DNA from 2 places in the Anaerobacillus sp. ABA4_114 genome. Region 1 is predicted to be linked to the other one. Evidence: riboswitches for the same ligand, from Rfam matches in the RefSeq annotation. Region 1 holds a riboswitch; the other holds the start of a gene.
What was found. Region 1 has a riboswitch for S-adenosylmethionine ahead of ACXAEY_RS04295 (methionine ABC transporter ATP-binding protein). Riboswitches for the same ligand answer to the same signal wherever they lie in the genome.

Region 1 (14,882 bases):
CGCGCTCTACTTGCATTCGTTTGTTAAAATTCCTGCTATATTCTGCGTATCCTACTCCGTGAGACTGGAACATTGCCTTTTCCATTTCAGGTGTGTGGTTTAACCGCAAGGGGCTAATAATGAATCAATCCTTTCAGTAATTGGTTATTTATTTACTCACTTAATTTACCACTTTAATACAGTCGCCTACAAATGCCATATACACCAATTACAAAGGAAATACCCTGCTCTTCTATGTTTTGAATATATTGAAAAGTATAAATCTTATCTTTCCTTCGTTTAAGAAGCAATTCCAATACTGTGCATATATATAATGGAAGAAACTCGTAGTTTAATGCTTCATTTGATTAAGATCCGTAATACATTCCTGAACGAGGGTTACAGCTTGACTCATGGAAGCTCCTCCACCAAAGGCTGCTGTTACTCCAACTGTCTCGAGGATTTCCTCTTCAGTGCACCCTTGATCTAAGCACCCTTTCGTATGATAAATGATGCAATATTCATCTTGAGAGAAAATCGAGATCCCAAGTGCAATCATCTGCTTTTCCTTCTTACTAACGGCACCTTCTCTAAAACAAGCTTCTGTAAATGCATTATATTTCTTTGCTATTTGGGGCATTTTCTCAGTAAAGACTCCAAGGCCTTCTTTGTAATCATGCAATGCTGTTTGTGCAAAATTTGTATTTTGTTGTTCCTGCGTCACGTCACATTCCTCCTTCAATTATTCAGAGTTAGTATGAGAAGACAATCACAATGCTATCCATAAATTTGAAGAGAAAAAATTAAAGGTTGTGTGAGAATTATCACATTAATGGAGGGAATAGTTCTTTACTATGTAACTATAAGAGCTAAAGGAGTGGATGATATGTTTGAAGGTAAAACAACACGAGTCGTTGTGATTGGAACAGGGTTCGTAGGGACTAGCTATGCATTTTCTTTACTTAATCAAGAAGTTGCAAATGAGCTCGTATTAATCGATGCCAATAAAGAGAAAGCTGAAGGAGAAGCAAGGGACCTTAATCATGGCCTTCCTTTTGGTGCGCAGATGAAAATTTGGGCAGGTGATTATAGTGACTGTCGTGATGCAGATATCGTCGTCATTGCGGCTGGAGCGAACCAAGCGCCAGGTGAAACAAGGTTAGATTTAATTGATAAAAACACCAAAATCTTCAAAACAATCGTGACGAATGTGATGTCTTACAATTTTGATGGAATTTTTATTGTCGCTACAAATCCAGTTGATATCCTAAGCTATGCAACTTGGAAGTTCTCTGGCCTCCCGAAAGAAAGGGTTATCGGATCAGGGACAATTCTTGATACTGCAAGATTTAGATATTTATTAGGGGAATACTTTGATGTAGATTCTAGAAATGTTCATGGATACATTTTAGGTGAACACGGAGATACTGAATTACCTGTGTGGAGCCACACAACGATCGGCAGCAGGCCCGTTCTTTCACTAATCAAAGATACCTCTGAAGGAAAAGCAGAACTTGATGCCCTGTTTGCAGATGTGCGTGATGCAGCCTACCACATCATCAATCGTAAAGGTGCGACACATTTCGGTATTGCGATGGGATTACTTCGATTAACCAAAGCCATCTTGCGTAACGAAAATTCTATTCTTACTATATCCACTCTATTAGAAGGTGAATACGGTTTAGAAGATCTCTATATTGGCGTACCTGCAATCGTCAATAGAAATGGTATTCGAGAAGTCATTGAACTTGATCTCACTCCTCAGGAAACTGAACAGCTTCAACACTCTGCAAAAACGCTTACTGACGCTATGAAACCGGTCCTTCTTTATAAATAGCACTAAAAAAAGGTTCTCCACAAAGGAGAACCTTTTTTGCTTTATTCATTTACTGGTACGACTGCTCCATCATATTCTTCTTTAATGAAGGTTTGAATTTCTTCTGAGCGTAGAACCTCAACAAGCGTTTTTACAGCTTCGTTACTTTCATCACCTTTGTTCACGGTGATCACGTTCACGTATGGAGAGTCCGAACCTTCAAGTGCTATTGCGTCTTCTTGTGGATTTAATCCAGCATCGATCGCATAGTTCGTGTTGATTAAAACAGCATCACCTTCACCTTGCTTATAGATCTGAGGAAGAAGGGAAGCTTCTACGTTTGTTTTAAAGGTAAGGTCTTTTGGATTTTCAGCGATATCTTCGACTTGTGCATCTGTTGGATCGATACCTTCTTTAATCTTGATCAAACCTTTCGCTTCTAGCAATTGAAGCATACGACCGTGGTCTGATACAGAGTTACTCATGATGATTTCTGCACCTTTAGGAAGTGCATCAAGGTTTTCATATTCCTGTGAATAGACACCGATCGGCTCGATATGAATCCCACCAGCGTTTACGAAATCATAGTTATCGTTTTCTTCCATTTGTAGCTCCATATAAGGCACTGTTTGGAAGTAGTTCGCATCTAACTCACCATTAGCGAGAGTTTTGTTCGGAAGAATGTAATCCTGGAAGCGCTCGATTTCAAGAGTAATTCCTTCTTCCTCAAGAAGCGGCTGTGCTTTTTCTAGGATTTCAGCGTGTGGAACGTTTGATGCACCAACAACTAGTTTCGTTTCTTCACTTTCTGATCCTGAGCCTTCACTGTTTCCACCGTTATTTGCTCCACAAGCCGCTAGAGCTGCAAGAGCAACAACTGACAAAAGTAGTAATAGTTTTTTCATGGTTTCTCTCTCCTTTTTTTATCTTATCTTTTATCCATAGCTCGCGTTGTAACATCTCCGATAACCTGAAGAACTGCTACAATAGCGAGAATTAATACAGTTGCGACAAGCGTCACGTCGGGATTATTTCGTTGGAAACCATCTAGATATGCAAGATCTCCTAATCCTCCAGCCCCAACGACACCTGCCATCGCTGTATAGCTCACTAGAGCGATCGCAGTTACTGTTATTCCTGAAATCAATGCTGGCATCGCTTCAGGAAGCAGTACTTTAAAAATAATCTGGCCATTCGTAGCCCCCATCGCTTGGGATGCTTCGATCACTCCCCTGTCTACTTCTCTTAGAGCGATCTCGACCATTCGTGCGTAAAATGGGGCAGCCCCTGCAATAAGTGCTGGCAATGCAGCATTAGCTCCCAGCATCGTACCAACAATATATACAGATAGTGGGATAAGCAAAATAATTAATATGATGAATGGAATCGAACGGAACAGGTTTACAATCCCTGCAACAAAACCGTTAATATATCGATTTTCCCAGACGTTTCCCTTTGAAGTTAAGAAAAGCAGCAGGCCGAGTCCAATGCCGAGTATAAACGTTGCGAACACAGAGATCGCGGTCATGTAGATCGTTTGTAATGCCGCTTCCCACATATCCTCCCAACGCACGTTAGGAAATAGTGAACTAAGCATTTGGAATCACCTCCACTTCTACTTTCTGCTCACGTGCATAGCTCAGTGCTTTGTCGATAGAAGATTGTTCACCTTTTAGTAAGACCGATAGCTTACCATAAGGACCATCCTGCGTATGGGTGACCTTCCCTTGAATGATGTTCACTTCGATCTGAAACTCTCTGATTAACTTCGTTACGAGAGGTGACCCCGTAGCTCCTTTTACAAAAGTAAATTGTACGAGTGTCCCTTCTGCACCTTCAGTAAGATGTGAAATCGATTCTTTCATTTCCTCTGGCTCACTCAGTTGGTTTACAAAATCACGGGTGATCGGCTGCTTGGGATGATGGAAAATATCAAGTACTGGACCTTCTTCAACAACACTGCCACCTTCCATGACCGCAACACGATGACAAATCTTTCTGATCACGTGCATTTCATGAGTGATCAACACGATCGTTAGTCCTAGCTCTTTATTAATTTTCTTTAATAGGTCGAGAATACTATCTGTGGTCTTCGGATCCAGGGCCGATGTCGCTTCGTCACAGAGTAACACTTTAGGGTTATTAGCAAGTGCCCGCGCAATCCCAACTCGCTGCTTTTGACCACCACTTAGTTGAGATGGGTACGCATCTTCTCTCCCGGATAACCCAACGAGGTTGATCAACTCGTCCACTCGAGCTTTTCTTTTCTCTTTCGGCACGCCCGATATTTCAAGCGGGAACGCAATATTTTCTTTTACAGTGCGTGACCAGAGAATATTAAAATGCTGAAAAATCATTCCGATTTCTTGTCTTGCTAGACGAAGTTCCTTGTTATTCAACTTAGATAATGCTTTGTCATCTACTGTTACGCTGCCTTCAGTTGGTCGCTCAAGTAGATTTAACATGCGGATAAGTGTACTCTTTCCAGCGCCACTATATCCGATAACTCCGAAAATTTCGCCTTTTTCAATTGTAAGATCAGTATTCTTCACCGCTTCTACTGGTCCAGAGGCTGCAAAGAACGTCTTCTTTATACCTTTTAACTCAATCATTTGCACACTTCCTTTTACCTTACGATATCCCATCACAATAGGTTGATTTTAAAACCTTTTGAAATAAAAAATGCCTTTCCGCTATGAGCAGAAAGGCACTTGAAATCGATGTCTTTCTCTCATTTCTCAAAGCATCTGCTTTGCAGGAATTGGCACCTTCTCAAACACGCTGTTTGACGGTTGCCGGGCTTCATAGGGCCAGTCCCTCCACCTCTCTGAATAAGAGATATTTAGTTATTAACACGTTACTCTAGTTAAGTACTAAATCGAATTCTAGCATGGGACTTTTAGTGTGTCAATCGATGAGTAAAAAGTCCGAATTTTTAAATAAAACCAGCTGTCAGAGTTTCAACTACTCCTCTAAAGTCAGCCCTCTTTTCTGACAGCGTAAAAGCGCTGCAATCCATACAGCGCTCGCGCCAATGATTCAGTTGTATCTCTATACGGATCAAACATGCTCTCTTATTTACGCTCTTTGATTTTCATACTGCTCGATTTTATCCTCAAGAGAGAGGGTTCTAGATACTTCGTCCCACCCGTTCAACAACATTTCCTTCCAATAGGGATCGATTTCAAACGATACGTGCAGCCCATCATTATCACTAATAGATTGGTTTTCGAGTTGAACAGTGAGTGAATAACCTTCGCTTGCCTTTGTAAATAATTCAGCAACGGTTTCTTGAGGAAGAGCGATTGGAAGGATACCGTTTTTCACACAGTTGTTGTAAAAGATATCTGCGAAGCTTGGTGCGATGATCACTCTAAATCCGTAGTCTAATAGGGCCCATGGAGCATGTTCTCTCGATGAACCGCAGCCGAAGTTTTTACCCGCTACTAGGATTGAAGCCGACCTGTATTGCTCTTCATTTAAAGAGAAATCAGACCGTGCGATTCCATCGTCATCGAAACGCCAATGATAGAACAAAAACTGTCCAAACCCCTGTCGCTCGATCCGTTTCAGAAATTGCTTTGGTATTATTTGATCAGTGTCCACATTCACCTTTTCAAGAGGATAGACGACACCTGTATATTCATTGATAGGTTCCATGATTTCACTCCTTTACACGACAGGCTGCTTCATTTTTCTTGCATCTGTAAATTTGCCTTCCAAAGCAGCGGCGGCTGCCATGGCAGGACTGACTAGATGCGTTCTAGAACCATTTCCTTGCCGTCCCTCAAAGTTCCGGTTTGATGTAGAAGCGCATCGCTCTCCTGGTGGAACGATATCGTCATTCATCGCAAGACACATACTGCATCCTGCTTCTCTCCACTCAAAGCCAGCATCAATAAACACTTGATCTAGTCCTTCTGCTTCCGCTGTTTCTTTGACAGATTTAGAACCCGGCACGACTAGCGCTCGAACATTGCGGTGTACTTTCCTTCCACGAACAATATTTGCTGCGGCTCTAAGATCACTAATCCTTGAATTTGTACAAGATCCGATAAAGACATGTTGGATGTCGATATCCTGAATTGCCATCCCAGCTGTTAACCCCATATACGTTAAGGCCTGTGCGATTGCTTTTTGATCAGCCGGATCTTCATAGTCCTCTGGAAAAGGCACTCTACCGTAGACGGATGATCCCATAGAAGGATTCGTACCCCACGTAACCTGAGGTTCTATCTCATCAGCATGGATCTCTAAAACGTCGTCATACGTTGCTCCTTCATCAGTAGCAAGGTTTCTCCATTCTGATATCGCTGCTTGGAATTCCTCTCCTTGTGGAACATGCCTTTTTCCCTTTAGGTAGTCAAACGTTACCTCATCAGGACTGATTAATCCTGCTTTAGCACCGGCTTCTATCGACATGTTACAGATTGTCATTCGCTCTTCCATCGACATCTTTCTAATCGCTTCACCTGTATATTCAAGAATAGCCCCTGTTCCTGCATTCACTCCAAACTTCGCTATGATTGCAAGAATGATATCCTTCGCCGTTACACCTGCGCCCGGCTGACCATTCACTCGAACTTCAATTGTTTTTGGAGAGGATTGCCAAAGAGTTTGAGTTGAAAGAACATGTTCGACTTCACTCGTTCCGATCCCGAATGCAAGTGCTCCAAAAGCACCGTGTGTCGAGGTATGACTATCACCGCAAACGATTGTTTTGCCTGGTTGAGTCAACCCTAGTTCTGGGCCAATCACATGGACGATACCTTGGTCTGGATGGTTAATATCGGCAATTTCGACCCCAAATTCCTTACAATTTTCTTCTAGCTTCTCCATCTGTACCTTTGAAACAGGATCATTAATGATATGCCGCGCAATCGTTGGAACATTATGATCCATAGTAGCGAAGGTCAGATCAGGACGTCTGACCTTCCGCTGATTCATACGCAAGCCTTCAAAAGCCTGCGGAGATGTTACTTCGTGCACAAGGTGTAAATCGATATAAAGTAAATCTGGACTGCCTTCTTCTCTATGCACAACGTGCTTTTCCCAGATCTTTTCTATAATTGTTTTTGGCTCCACACCCATCCTCCTCACTGTCACGCATAAGCTTCCATGATACCAGCCGTAGCATTATCTTCTGCTAGTTGAAAGATAACTTGATCGACCATCTTATCAGTACTTAGACTTCGCTTTCCAACACCCGCAAGATCAGTTGTGAAATACCCTGCTTCAAGAACTTCCATCACAGCTTTATCGATCGCATCAGATTCTTCCTTCATATTGAACGAATGGTTTAACATCATCGATGCAGATAAGATCATCGCTAGTGGATTGGCAAGGTTTTTACCAGCGATATCGGGCGCTGAACCGTGTACTGGTTCATACATGCCAAACCCATCTTTTCTTAAGCTTGCAGATGGAAGCATCCCTAAAGACCCAGTGATCATCGAAGCTTCGTCACTCAAGATATCTCCAAAAAGATTCTCTGTTACGATTACGTCAAAGTGTGCAGGATTCTGAACAATTTTCATCGCTGCAGCATCCACAAGCATATGCTCAACTTCCACGTCCTGGTATGAGGCTGCTTTTTCATTTACGATTTCACGCCACATCCTGCTCGATTCTAGAACATTCGCTTTGTCGACACTCGTCAGCTTCTTCTTTCGTTTCCTAGCTGCTTTAAATCCTTGTTCTACGATGCGCTCGATTTCTTCACGCGTATAAGAAAGCGTATCGACTACGCGCTCTCCACCTTCTCTCCGTTCACTCGGTGTACCAAAGTACAAGCCACCCGTTAATTCTCTTAAAATCAGCATATCGACGCCTTTGATGCGGTCTTCCTTTAACGGTGATGCGTCTAAAAGACTGTCATACGCTTTGACCGGACGTAGATTTGCGAACAATTCAAGCTCTTTTCTAATTGTTAGAAGGCCTTTTTCAGGACGAAGTCTTCCAGGCAGATCATCCCACTTCGGTCCGCCTACAGCGCCTAAAAGTACAGCGTCAGATCGCTTACACATATCTAGTGTTTCTTTAGGCAACGGTTCGCCTGTTTCATCGATCGCTACGCCCCCGATGACGCCTTTTTGAAATTCGAACACATGGCCGAATCGATCTGCTACGGCATTGAGAACCTTGATCGTTCCCTCCATCACCTCTGTGCCAATTCCGTCTCCTGGTAATACCGCAACTGTTTTCTTCATCCTATATAACCTCCTTTTTAAACGTGAGCTTGCTTTTTCACTAAATAATTTTCACGAGCGAGCGTACGGTTCACTCCATTTAGATATGCGTTGGCCGAAGCCTCTAATACATCCTGGGCAGTACCTCTACCACTCGATTCGATTCCGTTATACAATACCCGTACATGGACTTCAGCTAGAGCATCACGCCCGCCACCGACTGAGCTTAAACGATAGTCTTGTAGTTGTAACGTACCCGGAATCATCAGCTCGATCGTGTTATAGATTGCTTCTACACTACCTGAACCCGTTCCAGCTTGTTGCAGCATCGATCCATCAGGTGAGACCATCGAAATGGTTGCCGTCGGAATGTTAGCAGTACCATACTGTACTTGAATACTATGAATCTCATATTTCTCAACTGTTTCATCGGTTTGAATATCTGTAAGAAGGGTGATCAGATCTTCCTCGGTAATGTGTTTTTTCTTATCGGCAAGGTCTTTGAAGTCTGAAAAAGCCTCAAGAATCTTCGCGTCATCCAGAACAAAACCAAGCTCTTTCACTTTATCTTTGAAAGCATGCTTACCAGAATGCTTACCTAGAACAAGACTATTCGATTGAACACCTATCAATTGAGGACTAATAATTTCATAGGTGGATTTCTCTTTAAGAACGCCATCTTGGTGGATTCCTGATTCATGGGCAAACGCATTTGCTCCAACAACCGCCTTATTTCCCGGCACCGCCATTCCAGTCAGCTTACTGACTAGCGTACTCGTTCGTTTAATTTCATCTAATTTCAAGTTCGTTTCAGCGTTGTAGAAATCATTTCTTATTCGAAGGGCAACCGCTACTTCTTCGATCGCAGCATTCCCTGCACGCTCACCGATCCCATTGATCGTTCCTTCAATCTGAGTAGCACCGCATTCGATCGCAGCTAGAGAGTTTGCTACAGCCATTCCTAAATCATCATGACAATGAGCAGAAAGTGCCACTCGATCGATATTAGGTACGTTGTTTTTCAAATAAGTGAATAGTTCACCATATTCTTGCGGGCTACGATACCCTACAGTGTCAGGTATATTTATGACAGTAGCACCAGCTTCGATCACTTCAGTAATGATCTTTGCAAGGAACGCTCGGTCTGAACGACACGCATCTTCTGCAGACCATTGAACCTTCGGAAACATCGTCTTGGCATACCTCACAGCTTCAACTGCTGTTTCTACCACTTGGTCAGGCGTCTTCTTCAACTTGTGTGTCATGTGTATCGGAGATGTCGCAAGAAATACGTGAAGCCTTGGATCCGCACCGCCTTTCAAGGCTTCCCATGCTGTATCGATGTCTGTTTTATTCGCTCTAGCAAGACCAGTTACAGAAACATTTCGTACAGTATCTGCAATGTTCTTCACACCCTCGAAGTCGCCTTTGGAAGCGGCTGGGAAACCCGCTTCCATAATATCGACTCCTAGTCTCTCAAGCTGTTTCGCGATTTCGAGCTTTTCTAATGCATTCAGATTGACACCCGCTGACTGTTCTCCATCTCTAAGCGTCGTATCGAATACATTAATCTTTTGCACTTGAAACCACTTCCTTCTTGGATTTTGGCTTAACGAACGGCATCATTGCTCTTAGTTCTTTTCCAACTTGTTCGATAGGGTGCTGCTTTTCTTTCTCATTGATCGCATGGTACTCAGGTCTGTTCAGCTTGTTCTCTAGAATCCATCCTTTCGCAAACTTTCCTGTTTGGATTTCTTCTAGGATATCCTTCATACGCTGCTTTGTATCTGCATCCACAACGCGTGGTCCTGATACAAAGTCACCCCACTGAGCTGTATCTGAGATCGAGTAACGCATACCGGCAATTCCATCTTCATACATCAAATCCACGATAAGCTTCAGCTCGTGTAAACATTCAAAGTAAGCGACTTCTGGCTGGTATCCTGCTTCAGTTAACGTTTCGAATCCAGCTTTAACAAGTGACGTTAGACCGCCGCAAAGGACAGCTTGCTCTCCAAATAGATCTGTTTCTGTTTCTTCTTTAAATGATGTTTCAAGTACTCCTGCACGCGCTCCGCCGATTCCTTTTGCATAAGCGAGAGCAAGTTCTTTCGCCTCTCCTGTCACGTCTTGGTAAACACCGAACAATGCAGGAACACCAGCACCATCAGCGAATGTTCTTCTTACAAGGTGCCCTGGACCTTTAGGTGCAACTAGGAAGACATCCACATTTGACGGAGGAACAACTTGATTAAAATGAACGTTGAAGCCGTGAGCAAAGACAAGTGCATTGCCTGCTTTAAGACCTGGCTCAATTTCTTGTTTATAGACATCCGGCTGATGTTCGTCCGGGAGAAGAACCATTACGACATCTGCTTCTTCACTTGCTTCTTTAACAGTTTTTACATCGAAACCGTCTTCAGCTGCTTGATCCCATGAACGTCCTTTTCGTAGGCCGATCGTTACGTCAAATCCGCTTTCTCTTAGGTTTTGTGCATGTGCATGCCCTTGTGAACCGTACCCAACTACCGCGATTTTCTTATCCTTCAGTACACCTTCGTTAATATCTCCGTTATAGTAAACTTTTGCCATGATTCTCCATCCCTTCTAATTTTGGTTGATTAATTAAGAATTGAATACTGTTTTAGATCAGTTACAGATCTTTGACTACCTCTTGGGAAAGCTGTGATTCCCGTACGAACCATCTCTTTAATTCCGTATGGTCGCAAAAGATCGATGATCGCTTCGATCTTATCTGAATCCCCCGTTACTTGAACTGTTAAGTTTTCACGGCTTACATCGATGATAGAAGCTCTAAATGGTTCGATTATTCCCGATAGTTCGCTTCTGACCTGTGCATTGCTAACGACTTTGATCAGCGCGAGTTCTCTTACAACGATGGCTTGATCTGTGATGTCAGACACTTTCAATACATCTACTTGCTTGTTTAACTGTTTGATCAGCTGTTCAATCTTTCCATCGCCTTCAACATTCACCACAAACGTCATTTTTGAAATACCTTCCGTTTCGGTATGACCAACTGTGATACTCTCGATGTTGAACTGTCTTTTCGTCATCAACCCAGTGATTCGGTTTAATACCCCGCTTTGGTTGATGACTGTAGCTGTCACAATTCGCTTCATGGTTTCACCCCGATCATTTCATGAAGACCTTTACCAGGCGCTATCATTGGATATACATTCTCAGTACCACTTACCCTGCAGTCGATCAATACAGGATCTCTATGGGCGAAAGCTTCACTGAAGACTGCTTCAGCCTCTTCCTCTGTATGCACTTGATAAGCTTTGATTCCATAAGCTTCACCTAGCTTTACGAAATCAGGTTGAACCGGTATAAGAGACTGAGAGTAACGCTGTTCATAGAAAGCTTCCTGCCATTGTCGCACCATACCTAGCGATTGATTGTTCACGATGACTATTTTTACAGGCAGGTTCAGCTCTTGAAGAACGGAAAGTTCTTGAAGCGTCATTTGAAACCCTCCATCTCCAGTGATCGAGACGACGGTTTGGTCTGGAAACGCTAGCTGGGCACCGATCGCAGCCGGAAAACCAAAGCCCATCGTTCCTAATCCCCCTGAAGTCACCCATTTGTTCGGATCAGCAAAAGAATAATATTGAGCTGCCCACATTTGGTGTTGCCCGACATCTGTCGTGATGATGGCGTCCCCTTTCGTATGCTTATGGACGAGCTCGATTACGCGCTGAGGCAAGAATTCTTCTGTGTTCGATTTGTACCAAAGTGGATAGTCTTCGTTCTTCTGGGCAAGTTGTTTGCGCCACTCCTCCGTCTCAGGGGTTCGTGTTTCTGTATCGAGTAAACTTATAAGCGCCTCCCTCGCGTCTGAAACAATCGGTATTTGGGTAGGAATGTTTTTCCCGATCTCTGCTGGATCAACATCGATATGAGCAACCGTTGCATGCCTAGCAAAATGATCCAAGTTTCCTGTTAAGCGATCATCGAATCTCGCTCCGATGCTGATGAGTAGATCGCATTCATAAAGCGCCATGTTGGCTGTATACGTACCATGCATTCCGCCCATCCCAAGAAACAGTGGATGCTTTCCTGGATAGCTTCCTAAGCCTAAGAGAGTGTTGACTACAGGTATTTCGTGCCTTTCAGAGAATGCACGCAACTCTTTCCCAGCATTCGCGTGAAGAACCCCAGCACCAGCTAAAATAACCGGTTTCTTCGCTGTTCCTATTGCATCTGCTAGTTTCTTAATTTGTAAGACATTAGGAGAAAAGGTTGGTTGATAGCCTGGCAGATTCACCTTGGACTCATCACCTGGAACCATTTTCATATTCGAAACATCTTTAGGGATGTCAACGAGGACTGGGCCTGGTCGCCCTGTGGAGGCGATGTGAAAAGCTTCTTTAATGATTCTAGGAAGGTCTTTTACATCGCGCACCTGAAAATTATGCTTTGTAATCGGAGATGTGATCCCCATAACATCAGCTTCTTGAAAAGCATCTGTGCCGATCACATTGCTCGCAACTTGACCTGTAAAAATAACGATTGGCAGCGAATCCATCATGGCGTCAGTAATGCCTGTCACGAGGTTCGTCGCACCAGGACCAGATGTAGCAATGACAACACCAGGCTTACCGCTTACTCTCGCGTACCCTTCTGCAGCATGAATCGAACCTTGTTCATGCTTTGATAGGATGTGCTTGATCGGTGAACGATAGAGTGCGTCATAAATTGATAAAACCGCACCTCCCGGATAGCCAAACAGCACTTCAACATTTTCTTTCTTCAATGAATCGATCAGAATATCCGCTCCGGTCATCTCCGTTGTAACAGCTTCGGCTTCATTTCTTGCCTTCGCCCGCATACTGTTGATCCCTCCAATGCTTATTGATGAGCTTTTTCATCCTGTATGAACTGGTTATTGCTAAAGAAAAAAAGCCTTCTCATCCCCACGCCGCTTTATACGGTCCGTAGGGGCGAAAAGACTTTCACGGTACCACCCTACATTTGTGACAAACTTCGTCACCTCAGTAACAGCTAATGCTGTTTTTTAATAACAAGTGTTGTAAAACACCTGGCTGATCCTAAGTAGCTCAATTCAGATCAACACTCAGAGGGGATGTCGGAGCAGGGAGTAATACCGGCTTCCACCTACACCGGCTCTCTGGTAACCACTCGATCCTGCACCTTTTACCTCGTCATTGATTTTGTGTATTTAATTTTGAATCCTTAACCCGCTTGAACGTCTCGCTTAGATGGGTATACGCTTACGCCATCTGTTGTCACAATATTTCTGAAAGCTTTTAGAAGGTTGTTCGTCGTTTTACCTGGTCGGCCTTCACCGATTACTCTTCCGTCTACCTTAACGACTGCAATCACTTCTGCAGCTGTTCCAGTAAGGAAAACTTCATCGGCAACATACACATCGTGTCGAGTGAACGTTTCTTCTCGCATCTCATATCCTTTTTCTCTCGCTAGTTCCATGATGGCATTTCGCGTAATGCCTTCTAGTGCGCCAACATACCCAGGTGGCGTTTTAATTACGTTACCTTTGACAATGAATATATTATCTGCAGAACCTTCCGCAACATAGCCTTGATCATTTAGCATGAGTGCTTCGCTCACACCGGCAAGGTTCGCTTCGATTTTCACCAAAATATTGTTCAAGTAATTTAATGATTTCACTTTAGGACTAAGAACGTCCGAACGGTTTCTTCGACTTGCTACCGTTACGATCTCAATTCCTGTATCGTAAAGATGTTTAGGGAACAAGGCTAGTGATTCTGCAATAACAATCACTTGAGGCTCCTTGCATGTGAATGGATCAAGCCCAAGATTTCCCACGCCTCGTGATACAACAATACGAATGTAAGCATCTTGAAGATCGTTTTTCTTCAATGTCTGAACGATAATGTCAGTCAGTTCCTCCATCGTATAGTTAATATTTAGCATGATTGAATGAGCTGAGTCGAAAAGTCGCTGAAGATGTTCTTTTAGTCGGAATACGTTTCCGTCATACATGCGAATTCCTTCGAACACCCCATCGCCGTATAGAAAGCCATGATCGTATACCGATACTTTGGCATCTTCTTTTTTTACAAATTCTCCGTTAAGGTAGATCCATTGTTCACTCACCTTGTTCACTCCTTTCCTTTTGGTAATAGACGCATTAAAGCGTCAAGTTTAATTTCAAGGACCAAAGCGAGTCAGGTCCTTGTTCAATGTGTGTGAATTGTTTAAATAATTTGTTTAATTGAGGACAATAATACTCCCGTTTCCACAGAAGGTCAACACCCTTTCTGAAAGTTTTTAGACTATTTAGATATATCTGTTTATTTGCAACCGCTTACAATCCCATCTAGAGTGAGATTACATGACATCAAGTTTTCTATTGTAAATTTTATTAAAGCGCTTACATTGTAAAAAAGTAAAAACCCCCTCTCAATTTGAGAGGGGACAGTCTGTCGTGAAAGCTTTAAAGCTCCTACCAACGATATAGTGAGATTTCCGCTCCAGATGCTCGCTTTCCGCGGGGCGGGCGGTGAGCTTCCTCGTCGCTTACGCTCCTGTGGACCCGTCCCGCTGCTCCCGCAGGAGTCGAGCATCCTTCCGCTCCAATCTGCATTGTGCTCAAATCTTTAATTCAAATAAAAAACTAACTTGCATTGACGTGAATAACATAATCGCTCAGAAAAATTTTCTTAAGTTAATAGACCTATCTAACTCCTACCTTGTAGGGAATAGAATATCCTAGGTTTCCCAACAGGTTGAATCCTCTCAGTTCGAGAGGGGGAGGAACTAAACAACCGCTAATCTAGAAGTAGAATGATTTAGGGTCAGACCTTGGAGAGGATAGAGGCTCGCTTTACTATGTTCCAGTAATGCTTCTACTTCACTTCTTTTGCCTG
Region 2 (14,882 bases), 750 kb from region 1:
TATTATTCTAGGTAAAGGGAGGAGCAGAAAGACATAAACAGGTATAAAAACAATAAACATACCGTACCACTCGATAAGTATCCAATAGAATTGTATGGGTATCACGAGATACGCCCATAGGAAGATTCTTCGATCCGCCCTTCTCGTCTTCATCATGGAAAAGTACTCCTTTAATGCAAAGAAGCATAAAAACATCAATGAGAGTAAAGATACGATTGGATTGAATAAGGTCGCGAAGCAAAACACTCCAAACATACCCCACCACGTTTTAATCCGGACTGACAATATAGAATAATCCTTGTATGGATACTTTCTTTTAATAACTAGGAATAGCGAGTGTGTTATGGTAAGAATTACTAGTATAATAGATAAGGTCCAAATTGTGTTTTGCAGGGAAAACCACCCTTTCTGTAACACGCAAATTATATGTTGATCGGGGGACAGTATGGATCATACAGTCTATATCCTTTTATCTGATACGGGAACGTTATTTACTAAATCTATAAAAAGATACACCAAAGCTCCTTATAATCACGCTTCTTTAGCGTTTGATATCGAACTGAGAGATATGTATAGCTTTGGTCGCAAAAATCCTAACAATCCTCTACATGGAGGCTTTGTAAAAGAGGATGTGTTGACAGGTACTTACAGCAAATATCCCGAGACGACGTGCGTCATCTACGGTCTACAAGTAACGGAAAGAGAGGTTACTAAAATGAAGCGCGTGCTGGAGATTTTCATTAGAAATAAACAAAAGTTTCTATATAATATTCTTGGAGTACTTGGTGTATCGATTAACGAACCAGTCGAGTTCAGTAACTCCTATTTCTGTTCTCAATTTGTTGCTGAAGTGTTAGAACGCTCGGGCATCACCCTTTGGGATAAACTCCCCGCCTTAATCACTCCAGAAGATTTCAGAACGTGTGACAAATTGAACCTGGTATATGAAGGCAAGCTCACTGAATATCCACCGATTAAAGAACGAAAAACTCGTCCCTAATCGATTGTTACCGTGCATTTCTTATGTATAGAAAACCCGAACGCGAATAGAAGATTCGGTTCGGGTTCGTCACTCTATGAAGTGAACGTTTCCTGTAAAGCTGGAACGATTTGTTTCTTTCTAGAAACGACACCTTCGAGAACTGCTAGTCTGTTGATCAGTTCTACATCAAATGCTTTCTCAACGTTTTCAGCATCCTTACCTAGTGCTAAGACGGTTGAGTTGTTGTTTAAGATGTCCGTTACAACAAGTACGAATAGATCAAGGTTTTTCTCTTCTATTGTCTTATTGATTTCTTCTTCAACAGTATCCTGACGAGATAGTACATCAAGCGGATCTACAACGTTGACCTGAGCAACCTCAACTTTAGATGATCCCATACCAAATTCCTTGGCATCTAGGCTGATTAGCTCAGACGGAGTCTTGCTACTCATATCTGCTCCTGCTTTCAGCATTTCAAGTCCGTATGTTTCTGCGTCCACACCTGCAATCTCTGCTAATTCACGTGCGGCTGCAATATCTTCTTCTGTACACGTCGGAGATTTAAAAAGTAACGAATCAGAAATGATTGCGGACAACATCAAGCCAGCTATCGGCTTATCGATCTGTACGTTATTTTCTTTATAAAGCTTCTTTAGAATCGTAGCTGTACAGCCTACAGGCTCAGCTCTATAGTAAACAGGATCAGCTGTTTCAAAGTTTGCGATTCGATGATGGTCGATGACTTCAAGAACGCGTACCTTTTCAATATCCTCTACACTTTGCTGGCGTTCGTTATGGTCAACGAGGATGACATGATTCGTTTCGTTCGCAACCGTTTGGACCATTCTTGGTGCTTCAACATTGAATTTATCTAATGCATATTGTGTTTCAGCATTAACAGCTCCAAGGCGAACAGGTTCAACATCCTTGCCGAGCTTTCTCTTCAAATCTGCATAAACGAGCGCAGATGTAATCGTGTCTGTATCTGGGTTTTTATGTCCAAAAATCAATACTTTTTCCATTGTTCGACTCCTTTAATAAGAGAATTTATGTACACATTACATATTGTAAAGATGTAGACTCCTAAACTCAACATCAATTTCATATTTAGAATACCTTGATTAGACTACCATTAAACATACTTCAATAAAAGCAATCATCCTTTCTATCTTTTTTTATCTCACCGTCCTCAAAAAAAGACTGTCGATAGATCTCGACAGTCTGTTCCTTATAAGCTTCTCGTTTATAAACTTTGCAACGCCTCTTTAATAGAAGTATCTCCAGATGTTAAATCAAACGCACGTTTCTTTAAGTTTGGGTTCGTTAATGCCTCAACAACTACTCGCGCAACGTCTTCACGAGGCACAGATCCTCGTTCAAGTTGTTCTCCAACCGCTACATTGCCAGTTCCATTTTCATTCAGAAGCCCACCCGGTCTTACAATCGTATAAGATAAGGAACTTGCTTCTAACGCTTTGTCTGCATAATGCTTTGCTGCATAATATGGGAGAAGAGCGTCGTTCCAGTTTTCACGATTATTAGCTTGGAACGCACTTACCATCACGTAGCGTTCGATACCGTTTCGCTCTGCAGCTTCAACCGATTTGACAGCTCCGTCCAGGTCTACTAACAGCGTTTTATCAGCACCTGTTTTTCCGCCAGATCCCGCAGTAAAAATGACCGCATCCGTTCCACTCATCGCTTTTTCGATTTCATCAACTGAATCTTCTAAGCTCGCTACGACTGCTTCTACACCTTTATCCGCTAGAGTTTCCGCCTGTTCTTCTTTACGAACCATCGCTTTCACCGTGTGTTCTTCACTACTATGAAGTAAATCCACAACTTTTTGACCGATTTGACCATTAGCTCCGATAACTAGTACGTGCATTGTGATGCTCCTTTCACGTTTAATATGGACATTATTCCATATTTATGAATGAGCTTCAATTAACCTGCTTTTCTATTTGATAGAGAAGAAATACTCGAATCTTTCCCTTTCATCGAAACGACAGAACTAACGAGAGCGAGAATGATGAACATCCCTCCAACCGTCGCATTCATTTCAACTGTGCCCTTTTCGATCACGAAAGCACCGACAGTTGAGCCAAGTGCGATACCTAGATGCAATGCAGAGTTATTTAAACTTTGCTGTATATCAGATGATTCTGGCGCAATTTCAATCAAATAACTTTGTTGTGCTGGCGTAATCCCCCAGCTAAGCATGCTCCAAACGACCATTACAACTAGGAATAACGGAAAGGCAAACGTTGTATATGGAATAAGGAACATCGAAACTCCAAAAACAACGATAACAGAGATTATAGTTGGCTTTGTTCCGAATCGATCAGAAGCGACACCACCTAATCCCCCTCCTGCTACAGCAGCGACTCCAAAGATCAAATATACAATGCTCACCCATGTTCCTGATAACCCGAGTGAGGATTTCAAAAACGGAGTTAAATATCCATAAAGTGTAAGGTGTCCTGTTAAAAATAGAAATGAGGTCAACTGTGCTGAAAAGACCTTGCTATTCTTTAGAGTCAGCAATTGCTTTCTCATCGGAATCGCGGGCTTCGGTTGAATACTCTCCATGAAAAAGTGAACGCCTGCAATTGACAAAATCGTTAATACGATGATGAGTACAAATGGTGCCTTCCAACCGAAAGCATTTCCTAGCATAAGACCTATCGGTACTCCAAGAACAAGTGACGCACTTATTCCCATAAACACGACGCCGATCGCGCGAGCTCGGTATTTACTTTCTACGATGTTTGATGCGATCGTGACGCAAAGCACAACGAGAAGTGATCCACTAGCTGCTGATATCACCCTCGCCGCCATTAGAACTGCGAAAGTATTGCTGAGAACGGCCAAAGCATTCCCAAGCAAAAATACGATTAGCGAGAGTATCGTAAGTTTCTTTCGCTCTACTTTTGCTGTCAAGGATAATAAAATGGGTGCAGCGAGTGCAAATACGATTGAAAATACGCTGATCAATAGACCTGTCTTCCCTAGACTAGCACCTAAATCTTCCGCTACAAGATCAAGAATACCTCCGATAATCAGTTCTACCATCCCGACAACGAACGAAACGATTGTCAGTAAATATACTTTTTTATTCATTATAATCCGCCTTTTCTCATTAAGTTACCACTAAAAGGGTAACTCCCATTCAACAAAAAGGCAATAGTTAATTTCAGGAACGTTAGTTGTTATGCTAAGATGTAGGAAAGTGCGAAAAGCAAGGAGAGCATAGTGATGTTGCAGCAGTTTGGATTCACACAGTATGAAAGTCAAATTTATGAAGCGTTGATTACGACAGAGGAAGCGCTTGACGCATCTGCGATCGTAAAACAATCTGGCGTCCCTCGCTCGAAAGTATATGAAGTCCTTTATAAAATGGGAGAAAAAGGAATGGTTTTGGAATCAACAGTTGAAAAAAAGAGATTATATAGACCACTTCCGCTAAACTCAGCCATCGAAAAATTACAACGTGATTTTAATCGAAATATCGACCAATTAAAATCGTATGAAGCTAGGAAAAAACCTTTGGATGACCGCGTTTGGAGTCTTAAAGATAACCAATCGATTGACTCACTTGTAGCTGACCTTCTAAAACAGGCAACCTCTTCGATCGTCTATTCTGGTTGGTCAGACGATCTCTCACAGCACATTTCAACTATTGAAGAAAAGCAAATGAATGGAATTTCAGTTGAACTTCATTCGATCGGGGAGCTCGATACAAAAATAGATACGATCACAACTTTGATACCTGATGTTCAACATGAAGCGCTGCAGCGAAGCCGCATCCTCATTGTTGATAATAAGGAACTCGTATTTGCTGGTTACGAAGAAACAGGCTGGCAAGCGATTCATACGAGCTCTCGTCCCCTAGTGACGTTCTTTACTGAGTTCTTCTATCATGATGTAGCTTTGACTGAAATCACTCGCAAATTCGGAGCATTAATGATGGAGGATGAGGATATTAAAAACGTCCTGTTAAAATTACGATACTGAGGAAATGAAAAAAAAGCATGCCGCACCAGGCATGCTTTTCTCTCCTTCATCACTCTATGCTTTTACTTCTAGTGTCTTCTCTATTTCTTCTCTTAAAATAGCCATTCCCTCTGGACTCAATATGATGTTTCCATTGCCAAAGTACTTATTCTCATTTAAGACTTCTCCAGTAATCATACACGCCATCTCCGGTTGGTACTTTTTTAAAACAATTCGATCTTCACTCGTAAAGATCTCCATTGGGTCTTTCACCTGGATATCAAGTGTGCGGCGCAGTTCTTTTGGAATGACGATACGGCCCAGTTCATCAATTTTTCTAACGACACCTGTGCTCTTCATGCTTATCACTCCTTCTTTTTAGCGAACGAAAACGTTCTTTATTTAATTTTAATAGTTTACTTGTCTACTAGCAAGCAAAAATGCTAATTTTTTTATAATTTTCCAAAATTATTCTAATTGCTTCTAACTATTGATACCCGCTTAGATCAAAAAAAAACCGCCCGGTTAAACCGGACGGAAAAAAGGGGGAATTTTTAAGCTAGTTTATAGTTACCCCCTTATAATCAAAACTAAACCACTTTTTTAAAATTAATTTTTTCCCATTGAAAACCCCTCAAACAAGCGCCCTCCATACGGTGACATCTGATCATCTACGAACTTGATCACATCGCCCTTTCTTCCGGTTTTGAAATAATTATCAAAAACCTCTTCAAATTCACTAGCTAGCTCACTATCAAATTGTTTGAGCGCTCTCATAATCCATTTCGAAGAACCTGTCCAGTGGTTATTCATTCTAAGGATAAACTCATGCAGCTGCTCTAAGAGTGCTAGAGCGCAGCACAATTCTTCTCCCCTCTCTGTTGCACCAATAAAATCTTCTAGCACATCTGTCAAAAAATATCGCTTCAAACGAATTGTATCTTCATCCCAACTTTTAGGCCCCGCCTCTAAAATTCGCTTCGCTTCTTCTTTTAATTCTTTACAGCTTCCTTCATCAATCAGAATGATTCCTTCTGCAACCATTCGAGGCATCGAAGGTTTACCACGCTCACAGTCGCTATTATAAAAGGATTGATAGGTATTAAAATTATGTACGTATAATTCTACCGGCCACTTTTTGTAATATAAGTTTTCCCTGTAAGAATTCGTAACCGATGGATCGAAAACAACAAGATCAAGATCTGACGTTTTCGTACCTTCTCCTCTAACAATACTTCCAGCTAAAAGTGCTACATTACAGTGAGGAAAGTGACTCTTTACAAGTTCCTTCGCATCACGTTTGGCAAGCTCTAATCGTTTCATGGTCTTCCCCTCGGCTTTTTATTTTATTTTACATTGAGAAGACGAAGAATCATACCTTCCACATTGATTAACATTTTGATACACTCTTATAGTACAAGATGAAGAAGAGTTGAATACACGTTTGGTCGTAAGCACAGACTTACTATACAAATGTTATTAACAGGAGGCACTATGCTAACTTTTGAAGAAAAGCTACACATTATAGAATCTACTTTCCCTGAATTAACGCGTAAAGATGTATCGATGGGAAGAGTTAACTTTCATTTTGAAGAAAGTGTTATGGATAAAAAGAACGTCGTCTATCATCTGCACCCGAATGGGAACGGATTTGTCTATGGCGAGCTACTTGAAGAGTACCCAGTAGACGATAGAGGAATGGTGAACATTCGTGACTTCTCAAGTAATGATCTTCGAAAAATAATCGGAGAAGCGATTCACTCTCTTTCTGTTTTGCCAGGAGAAGATATTGAAGAAGAAATCTGGATGAACGAAGAAGATCAAACGCTGCACCTCGCGTATGAGCCTGAGCTAGAGCTTTGGAATGTGTATGCCGGTGACATGCTTGATGGCACTTTCCCTTCTTATAACGAAGCGATCCAGTACCTTGATGAAGAAGGCTTCATCCGTCAATAAAAATACCCCCAGCAACCTTTTGTTGCTGGGGGTATTTTCTATCTGAAGCGATTCAGATAAAATAACATTAACGATAGTATAACAAGAAGGAATGAGTGTTCTAGCGTATGAGCGTTTTTCTCTTGAATTAGCAGGGATTGCAGGTTGATGTGAAGAAGCGAATGTTAATCGTACTTTTGCTCTTCGGTGTTTTAACCATACTTGTTCACAGGCTTGATTTGTTGTCAATTTTGTTTTAGAAAACAGGATTACATAGAGGCTTTTGTCTCGAATCAACACAAATCTTTTATTCTCCACAATGCGCCCCCTTAAATTACCAATCGGGGCGAATAATGTAAGTTGATAAGATAAAATGTTATAATATTCTTACTACTACATCCACCTTATTCTCAACACCCGTATCAATAAGAGATCAAAGATTAAGCTCAAAATCGATTCAGGGGGTATTAGATGAGAAAAATACAACAAACGACAATTAATTCTGTTGTAAAATACGGACAAACAAAACTACCAAAGTCCGCCAATACAGAATGTCCAGAGTGCGGAAACACCGCTTCTTTTCATTTGAAATTCGATTACCAGATCAACCAAACGGTCTTTTCAACCTTTTCAAGATGTTCGGTATGTAAAGAATCCATACTCTTTGTATTGATTAAAACGTCTACAAGCGATCAAGGTGAAGAAGTAGAGCTCTTTGTTCACCAAACTTCTTTCACTAGAGAACCTCTTGGAAGATTGGTTGGCACTGCGAGGCTGCCAGATGACCTCGAGCGGGTCTATCGTTCAGCAGTTAACGTACATAATATGAAAGACTGGACTGCTACAGCCGTTATGGCAAACCGCGTTTTAGAGAGCATCACTAGAAGCTTTTTAGCTGAAAATGAACTTTCTCAACCTCTATCAAAACAGCTCGAAAGCCTGGCCAAACAAGTTGATCTTGAAGAGCCAATCGTACGGCTCGGGCAGCTGTTAGGAAAAGGAAGTAACCTCCACAACCTTTTATGCCTTGAAAATTCTGCAAGTGAAGAAACAGCTAATTTAATTATTGATTTATTGGACTCATTGATTGAATTTCTTTATATATTGCCTCAAAAAATTGTAAACCTACAAAAGCAGATCGAAGAATAAACAAAACCAGGCCGTCATTTTGACAGGCCTGGTTGTTTCGTTATTCTACTGCTTCTTCTTTTCGAAATGAAGGATAATTGATGGTAATTGCCACAATACCAGCGACCGCTGTAAGAATTGGATAGATTGAATATGGTATGAGTGCTAAAGGCGAGATCGAAGCTAGTCCAGCCGCTGCTAACAACTGTGCGCCGTATGGCAGCATGCCCTGAACACTTCCAGAAAATATATCAAGAATACTTGCGGACTTTCGAGCATCAACTTGATACTCTTCTGATATGTTCTTCGCGAGTGGTCCACCCATTATGATTGATATCGTGTTATTTGCCGTTGATAAGTCTAAAACCGTAGCGAGCCCAGCGATACCAAACTCTGCCCCTCTTCTCGATCTCACTCGATGAAGAATTTTATCGAGAACGTACTGAACGCCTCCATTATATCGGATAACCTCGATCATCCCACCAATAATCAATGCGATCATGGCGAGATCTTCCATCCCTTTGATGCCATCCGTTACCGTAGAAACGAGCCCACTTAAACCAAACGTCCCGTTAAATAAGCCCACAGCACCTGCGAACAATGTCCCACTAACGAGTACGATCAGTACATTCACGCCTGCAATCGCTGCGATCAATACGCCAAGGTATGGGAGTACTGTGATAAAATCAAATGATTTACCTCCACTTACTGTCGCGCTTTCCCCTACCGTTAAGAATCCATATATAATGGCAGTAATAATTGCAGCCGGTAAAACGATGAAAAAGTTCACTTTGAACTTATCTTTCATTTTCGTGTTTTGCGTCCGAACAGCTGCAATCGTCGTATCCGAAATCATCGAGAGGTTATCTCCAAACATCGCTCCTCCGATGACCGCTGACAATGTCAAAGCTACAGGAATCCCTGATTGCTCTGCAATTCCAATTCCAATCGGAGCCAGTGCTACGATCGTTCCCATCGACGTCCCCATCGATATCGAAATAAAGCATCCGATTAAAAATAAACCAACAACGAGAAGGCTTGCTGGTAATATTGAGATGCCGAGATTCACAATCGAATCTACTGCACCTATCTTCTTGGCTGTTTCAGCGAATGCTCCCGCTAATAAAAAAACAAGAATCATTAAGATGATATTGGAGTTCCCTGCTCCTCTACAAAACACCTCGACCTTTGTCATGAAGCTTTCTTTCCTATTCATCGCAAGTGCAACGCCTGCAGCGATCAGTGAAGCAAGCACAACAGGCATGCTATAAAAATCTTTTGTTACAACTGCCGTTCCAATAAAAAGTAAAATAAATATACCGAGTGGAAGCAGCGCAAAGCCGTTCCCTTTTATGTCTTTGTCCATGATGTTTCTCCTTGTTCGTAAAGTTTGTAGCAATCAAAAAAGCCCACTTCAAGAGAAGAGGGCTTTCACTCTTATCTCTCAAGATCTCTCTTGCTGGAAGCAGCACCTTTCTGACATATCAGAGGTTGCTGAAGCTTCTCAGGGCCAGTTCCCTCCACTTCTCTTGATAAGAACTATTCGATTTAGTGTTATGAAGTTTATCACGCATTATTCTTTTTCGTCAAGAAAAAAGTCGAATCGTGTCGCTCTTCGACTTATGCCTGAATAAATTTCTGAATGTCTCTTAAAATCGAACGAGGCTGCTCTTCCGGAAGAAGATGACCCGTCTTTTCGTATACGATCAGCTCTGAATTCGGCAGATCTTCTGCCAACCGCTTTCCAATTTGAAGCGGTACAACTCGATCATGCTCCCCCCATATCAGTAAACTCGGCGTATGAATTCTTCTCAATTCTTCTTGTGATAAATCCCCTTCACGATCTCGAATCATTCGTACGAGAGAACGGAAAATCCCTTCATGAAAGAAAGGCTGAACATACCCATCCACCATCTCTTCATCGATTAAATTCGGATCGTAAACGCAGTTCACCAAATTCCCTTTTGCTCCTTTTCGCGAAAGCCAGCGCTTTAAATACATTGAGAAAAAGGGCAAATAAGAGGAATACACTAAACTCTGCCTCGCTTTTTCAAGGTAGCCTGAACTACTGAGCAAAATGTTTTTCTTAACTAGGTCTTCATCGATACTTGCGGCTCTTAATGCCACTTGCCCTCCCATCGAATGACCGATCATAACGGTTTCGTCAATACTTAGCCGCTCGAGTAGTTCGATCACGACTTCCGCAAAGTTTTGATAAGAATGAACAAACCGACTCGATTTTTCACTTCTTCCAAACGGCGGGAGATCCACGGCTACAATCGTGTAATGCTTTGAAAGCAAGGGAATCAACCGTCGATAACTAAAAGTCGAAGATAAAAACCCATGCAGTAATGTTAGTACAGGACGGTCGGACGTCACTTCGTTCTCATGATATTCATAGTGAATATCGATTCCTTTTATGTTTTCCTTATAATGTTTGAGACTCTCTACAGATAGCATCTGACAGTTCACTCCGTATACTAGTTTGTACGTATTTTACCCCTTTTCGCTGAGGAAAAACGTCTTCAGTTGTGGAGAGTGTTACCATCTTAGTCGCCTTCACCGATATGCACGAGGCTTGCAAACGGAATGTTCTGCCTCTTCTCATCTAGGTCAACAATTCGCAATTCTTTATTGAGCTGGTCGATATAATGAACATATCCTGTCAACACATTCTTCGTACCGTTCTTGAAGTAGTGAAATGTAAGCGGCTGGTGAAAGGCCATCGCTTCGCAAATGGTGTCGTTCATCTCCTCCATCTTCTGCTCATCAAGCTCAGGCTGTTCTCTTCTCCGATCTTCTTCTTTCCATTCTCTTAACTCTTTAACATGCTCTGGTAACATCATCGATGTCCATTTGATATTTCCTCGGTCACGAATCATCTTATCAACCCCTTTCTATGCTTTGTGACCTCCGACAAGCTTACTTCGATGCAATGCTGTACCGGCTTTCGTATAGGAAACAGCGCGAAGCAGAGAATCGGATCCGTATTTCTCCCGTATCGAATCCATTACGTATCCAAGGTCTCGTTGCTTCGGCCGTTTCATATTGAAAAGGTCGAGCTGCACTTCCTCGTCATCACAAATATTTGAAAGAGCGATTGAAATTTTCCGAACCGTTTGCCCTCTATAAAATTCCTGAAAAAGCTGCAAGCACACGTTATAGATTTCAAGTGTGATGGAAGTGGGGCTATCGATGCTTTTCGACCTGTGAAAACCACCGCCTCCTTCGTCTTTACTATAGCCGATCCCGAGGCTGATCGTACGCCCCGCTTTCCCGGCTCTCCTCGCACGCCTCGCTACTTCTTCACTCATTTCCAAAATAACGTGTTTGATTTCTTTTTGTTCGTGATAATCCCGCAGTAGAATCTGACTTTTACCAAAGCTAATCTGTCCCTGCATAATCGGAGCTCCAATGTCGGAAAGGTCTACTCCCCATGCATGGTGATAGAGCTGATTACCCATCACTCCGAATTTTTGTTCAAGAAGATGTAGCGGGTATTTTGCGAGCTGCTCAACATTCATAATTCCCATCCGATTTAAAGTGCGCTCGAGACGCGGACCGATCCCCCACATCTTACTTAGAGGCGAAATGGACCAGAGCTTCTCAGGAATATCCTCATACGTCCATTCAGCAACGCCATACTTCTTGGCCTCTAAATCCAGACAAAGCTTCGCCATCAGCATATTAGGACCTATACCGATCGCACATGGTAAACCGAACGTTTCACTGATTTCTTTCCTGATTTTATTAGCCGTCTCAAAGCGTCCTCCCCAAAGACGCTCAGTCCCGTCGATTTGAAGAAAAGATTCATCCACGCTGTACGTATGGATACACTCTTTTGGAACATACCGATGAAATAACCTTGTGATCTCCATCGATTGCTTCAAATAGGATGACATTCTTGCATTCACGATATGAATACGGGGATCATCAGGAATTTCAAAAAGCCTGTTTCCTGTTCGGATATTAAAATCTTCTTTTAGTGCAGGCGAGGCCGCTAAAACAACACTACCCTGACGCTCCGTATCTCCCACGACAGCAAGATGACACGTTAAGGGATCGAGCCCCATCTCGACCGCAGAACAGCTCGCATAAAAACTTTTCATATCAACACACAAAATGGTTTTCTTTTTTAACGTTGAATAATCCACCTTCACCACTCCTTTCAAATAATCGAAAATAAGAACACTAGTTCTGTATATCTATACCCGTATTTTACCCGAATATACGTTCGTATATCAATAAGTACTTTCTTCCAACCAAAAGATGTAGAGGTGACCAACCCAAGAGAATTAGCGATTTCTCCCGATTCGCATCATCCCTGCCTAACATCAAGGACTGATACATTAGTCCTAAAAGCTATATTGCCTAGGTCTATAGATTCACAACCAATTAACTTAAAGTAGGTAATATTATCAAAATTATCTAATTTATTTGAATATTTAGTTTTATATGCTATGGTTTTCTCATCTGATAAAAGGAGGATTCAAATGAGAAAGAAAAAACTTTTAGCATTAGGATTATCTGCAGGGCTTGTAGGAAGCATGCTTGCACCACCCTCATCGTTAGCAACTAACGTACATAACAAAAAAGAAACACCATCGTTTGTATCAGGCCAGTTAACAAAGGCCTCCGCAAAAAATCCAAACGAGGTGTTGTTCGATTACTTAAACGAAAACAAAGATTACTACAATTTCAGCGGAAAGACCGCCGAGCAATCCTTTGAAATTTTATCGCGTGAGAAAGATGATCTCGGGTTTACCGTATTTCGCCTCCAACAGTTACATGAGGGGACGCCAGTTTACGGCTCTACCCAAACGGTTCACGTAAATAAAGATGGCGTATTAACAGCTGTCTCAGGGCAAGTCATTTCAGATCTAGAATCAAAGAAAGAACTAAAGAAAGCAGCTAAATTTAAAAAGCAGGATGCAATTAAAAAAGCGGAGGAAGCTCTTGGTTTCACGCCTGATTACGAACAAAAACCAGAGTCAGACCTTGTCGTATATCCACAGGGGCATACTGCTAGTTACGCCTATCATGTAACACTTAACTTCCTATCCCCTGAGCCAGGAAATTGGAATTATCTTATCGATGCTGTGACAGGAGAAGTGCTAACAAGCTTCAACGCGATTCACGAAGCCAAAAAACAAGGTGTCGGCAAACCGGGCGGCGGTGGTGATATCACTGGCACGACAACAACCGGGACAGGCACTGGAGTCCTTGGTGATACGAAGTCATTCAACACACTCCTCTCTTCATCAACCTATTACTTAAAAGATACGACGAGAGGTGGAGGCGTCTTTACCTATGATGCATCGAATCGAACAAAACTACCTGGGTCCCTTTGGTCAGATTCAGATAATCAGTACCATGCGAGCTATGATGCCGCTGCAGTAGATGCACATTACTACGCAGGAGCAACGTATGATTATTTCAAACAAGTCTTTAATAGAGACAGTTATGATGGTAACGGCGCACCGCTAAAATCGACTGTACACTACGGCAGAAACTACAATAACGCTTTTTGGAATGGTAGTCAGATGGTTTATGGAGAGGGTGACGGCTCTACATTCGTTTCTCTATCAGGCGGAGAGGACGTCGTGGCGCACGAACTAACTCACGCGGTTACGGACACTACTGCCGATTTGATCTATCAAAATGAGTCTGGAGCTTTGAACGAATCGATGTCTGATGTATTCGGAACGCTTGTTGAATTTCATGATAACAATAACCCCGATTGGCTAATCGGAGAAGATATTTATACCCCTGGGACATCTGGTGATGCGCTTCGATCTATGGCAGATCCTACTCAATTCGGAGATCCAGCTCATTACTCAGAACGCTATACGGGGACACAGGATAATGGTGGTGTACACATCAACAGCGGAATCATGAACAAAGCCGCTTACCTACTGAGCGAAGGTGGAACATTTTATGGCGTGACCGTATCAGGTATCGGTAAGGACAAGCTCGGTGACATCTATTACCGCACGTTAACGCAATATTTAACAGCTTCTTCCGACTTCAGTCATATGCGTTCTTCAGCAGTACAAGCTGCTACAGATTTGTACGGTGCAAGTAGTTCAGAAGTACAATCCGTTAAACAAGCATTCGACGCTGTCGGCGTACAGTAAGGCATTTTCAGGTAGCTTTTCTTAAAGCTACCTGTTTTCATGTTTTAGTAAAGAGATAGCGGGAATGGTTACGTTAAATTATTTGCAAGGAGGATAACACATGCAGCTATTCAAGGAAGACGCTTTAAATAACCAACATATCTTGATCACTGGAGCTACCGGTGGAATTGGATATGTGACAGCGAAAGTAGCGGTACAAACAGGTGCAGCCGTAACGATTACAGGACGCAACGAAAAAAAACTTTCAGAATTACAAAAAGAATGCGAGGAACTAGTGGAGAGCGCAAACGTCACGAGTATTGTTGCTGACCTAACGAACGCAGAAGATCGCTCGCATCTTATCAAGAAAGCTGCAAAGGAAAACGGACCGATCACTGGACTCGTAAATTCAGCAGGTATTGGTGGTGGAGATACGCTAGATCACTTACAGGAAGAAGATTTACGTAACGTGATGGAGCTGAACTACACTGCTACAGTGCTTCTTACGCAGCTCGTTTATAACCACATGCGTAACGAGGGTAAAAAAGGTGGAATCGTGAACCTCTCTTCACTTTCAGGATTAAGAGGTACATACGGAAACACAGCATACAGCGCATCAAAATTCGCAATAACTGGATTCACACAATCATTCGCCCACGAAGCGATCAAGCACGGCATTCGCGTTAACGCCGTATGCCCTGGATTTGTCGACACCGAAATGGGAA

Region 2: linked by a shared signal. The riboswitch ahead of ACXAEY_RS08135 (Na+/H+ antiporter NhaC family protein) and the one ahead of ACXAEY_RS04295 (methionine ABC transporter ATP-binding protein) in region 1 are both predicted to bind S-adenosylmethionine.

What each region holds. Positions count from the first base shown of each region.
Region 1 is NZ_JBSWUM010000001.1:870,770-885,651, reverse strand. It holds gene ACXAEY_RS04320 (YuzK family famiily protein) at 1-73, opposite strand, end outside; gene ACXAEY_RS04315 (carboxymuconolactone decarboxylase family protein) at 332-703, opposite strand; gene ACXAEY_RS04310 (L-lactate dehydrogenase) at 866-1,816, shown strand; gene ACXAEY_RS04305 (MetQ/NlpA family ABC transporter substrate-binding protein) at 1,858-2,700, opposite strand; gene ACXAEY_RS04300 (methionine ABC transporter permease) at 2,724-3,392, opposite strand; gene ACXAEY_RS04295 (methionine ABC transporter ATP-binding protein) at 3,385-4,407, opposite strand; SAM riboswitch class I at 4,524-4,633, opposite strand; gene leuD (3-isopropylmalate dehydratase small subunit) at 4,874-5,455, opposite strand; gene leuC (3-isopropylmalate dehydratase large subunit) at 5,468-6,880, opposite strand; gene leuB (3-isopropylmalate dehydrogenase) at 6,898-8,004, opposite strand; gene ACXAEY_RS04275 (2-isopropylmalate synthase) at 8,022-9,563, opposite strand; gene ilvC (ketol-acid reductoisomerase) at 9,550-10,575, opposite strand; gene ilvN (acetolactate synthase small subunit) at 10,605-11,126, opposite strand; gene ilvB (acetolactate synthase large subunit) at 11,123-12,838, opposite strand; gene ilvE (branched-chain-amino-acid transaminase) at 13,204-14,109, opposite strand; gene ACXAEY_RS04250 (homoserine dehydrogenase) at 14,773-14,882, opposite strand, start outside.
Region 2 is NZ_JBSWUM010000001.1:1,622,979-1,637,860, reverse strand. It holds gene ACXAEY_RS08185 (phosphatidate cytidylyltransferase) at 1-393, opposite strand, end outside; gene ACXAEY_RS08180 (hypothetical protein) at 446-1,000, shown strand; gene ACXAEY_RS08175 (manganese-dependent inorganic pyrophosphatase) at 1,075-2,004, opposite strand; gene ACXAEY_RS08170 (SDR family oxidoreductase) at 2,226-2,870, opposite strand; gene ACXAEY_RS08165 (MFS transporter) at 2,930-4,105, opposite strand; gene ACXAEY_RS08160 (TrmB family transcriptional regulator) at 4,241-4,999, shown strand; gene ACXAEY_RS08155 (AbrB/MazE/SpoVT family DNA-binding domain-containing protein) at 5,054-5,338, opposite strand; gene ACXAEY_RS08150 (nucleotidyltransferase domain-containing protein) at 5,588-6,301, opposite strand; gene ACXAEY_RS08145 (hypothetical protein) at 6,473-6,934, shown strand; gene ACXAEY_RS08140 (hypothetical protein) at 7,385-8,062, shown strand; gene ACXAEY_RS08135 (Na+/H+ antiporter NhaC family protein) at 8,103-9,407, opposite strand; SAM riboswitch class I at 9,476-9,580, opposite strand; gene ACXAEY_RS08130 (alpha/beta fold hydrolase) at 9,662-10,501, opposite strand; gene ACXAEY_RS08125 (YolD-like family protein) at 10,591-10,923, opposite strand; gene ACXAEY_RS08120 (Y-family DNA polymerase) at 10,939-12,150, opposite strand; gene ACXAEY_RS08115 (M4 family metallopeptidase) at 12,535-14,178, shown strand; gene ACXAEY_RS08110 (SDR family NAD(P)-dependent oxidoreductase) at 14,279-14,882, shown strand, end outside.